2 regions of the Methylophilus sp. Leaf408 genome follow, and region 1 is predicted to be linked to the other one. Evidence: riboswitches for the same ligand, from Rfam matches in the RefSeq annotation. Region 1 holds a riboswitch; the other holds the start of a gene.
What was found. A riboswitch is a leader RNA that binds a small molecule or an ion and turns the genes downstream of it on or off. The one in region 1 is predicted to bind cobalamin.

Region 1 (2,205 bases):
TTTACTGCTTTTATCCGAGATACGCTCCATGGTCCCGTCAAAGTTCTGTATACCAGCCATTACTTTTAAGTTTTCTGCTGCATATTTCAACAATAGTTCATCATTTTTGTAGTCGTAGGTACGTAGCTGCGAGAAGGGGAATGGTGGTTGTGGAGCATCGAAGAAAGATGTCTTGCGTTGATGGTCGTGAGCAATGCTAATCATCAGGTTTTCATTAATGTCATACTCAATGCCCGCACGCCACTGGTCCATTTCATAACGTTGGAAAGTATAGGCATTCCCGCTATTCTGACGTGGATTTTCATTAAATTCAGCTTTAGTGATTGGGCCTACATAAAACGTGCTGATGCGAGCACTGGTGGCATTAGCCTTTAAGCGAAGTTTATCTATTGGCTTGATTGTTAATTTGACATTTTGTGAAGTGTTATCGAACTCATCCCTTTTTCCAAAAATATCCTTTTTACTAAACCCATCATAGCTTTCATCGGATGCGCTTGCGGAGAGTGAAATATATTTGCTGGAGATTCCCCCCGAAACATACCCCGATTTCTGACCATAATTACCTAATGAGCCAGCGACTGAAATGCCGGTTTTTGCCTTGGTATATATTTGAATTGAGCCTGCGGTTGCGCCATCACCATAGATCACGGAACCACTGCCTTTGCTGATTTCGATCCGCTCAATATTGCTGAGTGGAATGGCCCCGATTAATTGTGGCGACATGTCAATATTATTTAAACGCTGACCGTCCACACTTACGACAACATTTTGATAGCCGTTTTCATTACCATAACCACGCATATTGATAAGTGGCGCGGCTTTATTGCCGAATCCTGACAGGATGTTTAACGAAGAGTACTGAGCAAGAAAGTCATATAAGTTGCTTGCGCCAGAGGCTTGAATCTGGTCCGAGGTGTGGATCTCAGATGCGTAGGTGGTTTCTGTATCCTTGCGTTCAAAGCCAGATGACTTAACAGTGACATCATCCAGTTGCAGATCTTCAGCGAATGCAGGTGTGGTTAAAAGCGTGGCAATGACGCTAAATAAAAACTTCTTTTTCATTATCTTATCCCTGTGTCATATGCGACCCCGCATATGGGTTATTGGGCAATACTCAGGGATAAGGGACAATGAATCTGGATTTGCTATGGTTAGCAAAAAGAGAAATACACTATCAGACACCGTCACCCCGCGGTATTGCAAATGGTTGGTTGTGAGGCCGGTCTCCGGGCTTGCAAGTTTTGATCTATCGCCTTCCCGAGTTTGCACTCAGTGGCATGTTGATAGACCCGCACTTGCTTACCGTTGCGGGGGCAGCACAGGCATTGCGAATGTGAATTCACGCACCTGTTTCCCAGTTTCACTCTTGGCTGCAAGAACACAGCGTCGAGCACCTGACAACTGGCGCCTATTTTAGTAGAAAGTGTCTGTTTTAGCTAGAAAACCATGGTTGTGTAGCGAAGTTTAAATTGTTAAATTACTTTGAAAAACTACGCTTAGCTATTGACCACAATCATTTTTTTCATTGATAATGACTCAATGGATGCTGATCTGAAAAGTTTGGAAGAGCGTGTGGCGAAGTTAATTGCGCTTTGCAATCAATTGCGTGAGGATAATGGTCAGTTACGCCAGGAGGTCTCAAAATTGCATCAGGAGTCGCAATCCCTCAAGCTGAATATGACGCAAGCCAGCGTGCAATTGGAAAAATTGTTATCTGCATTACCACAGGAAGGTCAATAAACGATGGCGAAACAACCAATCGATATTGAAATTATGGGTCGTGCATTTAGTGTGACATGCACGGATGAAGAGCGCGATGTCATCGTGCAGGCAGTGGGTTACCTGGATGGTAAAATGCGTGAAATACGCGATGCGGGCAAGATGGTCAGTGTGGAGCGAATTGCGATTATGGCGGCACTGAATATCACGCACGAGTTATTGAATACCCGAAGTGCAGGTGTGGATGTGGGCGATGTGAAAAAACGCATTAGCACCATGCAGCAGCAAATGGATGAGGTGCTATCCAGCCAGAATAAATTGCTGTAATCCCCTGAACTTCACAAAATATTCACCGTCATTGATAGTAAATGGCGTATCATTTTTTAACCACATAGTTTTACTTCGGCTTAAATTTAATCCGCTGTACTTTTAATCTGGTGTGTTAAGGCGTTGCCTGAGTCTAAAATTCCTTGAACTAGTCTTTGT
Region 2 (2,205 bases), 1.7 Mb from region 1:
GGCGCTGGTACATCAGGCGGTTGATCTGCACGCCGTAGTCGAGGTGACGCACGCGGTTTTCTTCCACACCACGGTTGTTTTTCAGAACCAGCAATGACTCCACTTCCAGGTGCCACAGCGGGTAGAACAAGGTCGCCGCACCGCCACGCACACCGCCCTGCGAGCAGGACTTCACCGCAGACTGGAACAGTTTGTAGAACGGCAGACAACCGGTATGTTGTGCTTCACCGCCACGGATTTCACTACCCAGGGCGCGGATACGGCCAGCGTTGACGCCGATACCGGCCCGTTGCGACACGTATTTCACAATCGCGCTGGAAGTGGCGTTGATGCTATCCAGGCTGTCATCACACTCGATCAGCACACAGGAACTGAACTGGCGGGTAGGCGTACGCACGCCGGACATGATAGGCGTAGGCAGAGAAATCTTGAAGGTGGAAACAGCGTCGTAAAAACGCTTGATCAGGTCCAGACGCGCCTGGCCTTTGTAGTTGGCAAACAGGCACATGGCCACCAGGATGTACAGGAACTGCGGGCTCTCGTAGATTTTCTTGGTGACGCGGTTTTGTACCAGGTATTTACCTTCTAGCTGCTTGACCGCCGCGTAAGAGAAATTGAGGTCACGCCAGTGGTCGATGTAGCCATTGAGCACATCGAATTCTTCACGGCTGTAATCACGCAACAAGTGCTGGTCATATTTGCCGAGCTCGGTCAGGCCGGTCACATGGTCAAACAGATGCGGTGGCTCAAACTGGCCATAGGCAATCTTGCGCAAATGGAAAATCGACAGGCGGGCTGCCAGGTACTGGTAATCCGGTGTTTCTTCAGAAATCAGGTCCGCCGCGGATTTGATGATGGTTTCATGGATAGCATCGGTACGGATGCCATCATAGAACTGGATATGGGAGCGCAACTCTACCTGCGACACCGACACATTATTCAGGCCTTGTGCTGCCCAATCAATCACGCGGTGAATTTTGTCGAGATTGATAGGTTCCTTGCGACCATCTCTTTTTGTGGCCTGCATGGATTCGTATTGTGACATTGATGGCTCCCAATTCTGGCAGCGGGGACTATAGAAGACGCAAACGCAAACATGGCACACCGGGCAACACCCGACATCATGATAAATGCACTGCAACTGCCGAGGACACCCCGCCTCAAACGTTAACAAGTAAAAAACTGACGGTCGGTCTCCTGGCTCTCAGGTCATGATTATTTGCTGTCGCCTTCCCGAATTTCTTCAGTGGCTTAAAGTGTTAGCAAACAACTCGCTGATCACAGTTGCGGGGGCAGCCCTGGCTTGATGAATACCGTGCAGTGTTTCACGCACCAGATTCCCTTTTAAATGCAGAAGAAGTGTTTCTCCTGCAAACCGTATGGATGCGACTATAAAACAATATCTATGGCTTTTCAATCAGACAAAACACAAGATATAGTTGTAAAGTCTAGCTTTCATATACAAGGTATTGTTTCTATTAAAGAATATGTTTAAAGAATTTTTTTAATAAAATTTTGAGAAAATGCATTGCATTTTTGATTGAATTACGCATTGAATGTTACAAAGCTGAAACATTTTTAATCAGGGTGCTTAAAACAGGAATAGGCGATAAAAACGCAAGTCTTGCAAGTGGTGATCGCCAACAAATATGAGACTATGCTATCAGTGACAAAATCGGCAAAATGAACCTGCTAGAAAACTCTTTTCCAGGTTAAAAATGCAGTGCAATTGCCGCTCTATTATCGCGATACTGTTTTGCCTGTTTATGTAAAACTATAAGCCACTAACGAAAACCACACTCGCAATGACTTACTTCAATTTCTCCACGATTCGCCTGGCAACCGTCCTGACTTTGGCTATCACTGGCAGTGCTGCACATGCCACCAATGGTATTAACCTGATCGGCTTTGGCGCTGAATCCAGCCTGATGGCCGGTGCTGATGTAGCAGTTGCACGCGACACCAGCGCGCTGAATACCAATCCGGCCGGGCTGACGCAGATCAAGGCACCGCTGCTGGACATGTTCGGCTCGATACTGCGCACCACCGACCTGGTGCATAAAGACCCCCGTAACGAAGAACACGCCTCTAACCGTTACACGCCTCTAGGCGGCGGTGGTTATGCGCGACCAATTGAAGACACATCATGCACGGCGGGCGTAGGTTTCTTTGCACAAGGCGGCGCCGGTGGTGTATTTGATAAAA

Region 2: linked by a shared signal. The riboswitch ahead of nrdA (class 1a ribonucleoside-diphosphate reductase subunit alpha) and the one ahead of LPA26_RS08910 (TonB-dependent receptor) in region 1 are both predicted to bind cobalamin.

What each region holds. Positions count from the first base shown of each region.
Region 1 covers NZ_CAKASK010000001.1:1,884,078-1,886,282, reverse strand. The annotation lists gene LPA26_RS08910 (TonB-dependent receptor) at 1-1,062, opposite strand, end outside; cobalamin riboswitch at 1,200-1,413, opposite strand; gene LPA26_RS08905 (hypothetical protein) at 1,540-1,740, shown strand; gene LPA26_RS08900 (cell division protein ZapA) at 1,744-2,046, shown strand.
Region 2 covers NZ_CAKASK010000001.1:187,640-189,844, reverse strand. The annotation lists gene nrdA (class 1a ribonucleoside-diphosphate reductase subunit alpha) at 1-1,045, opposite strand, end outside; cobalamin riboswitch at 1,170-1,395, opposite strand; gene LPA26_RS00810 (OmpP1/FadL family transporter) at 1,806-2,205, shown strand, end outside.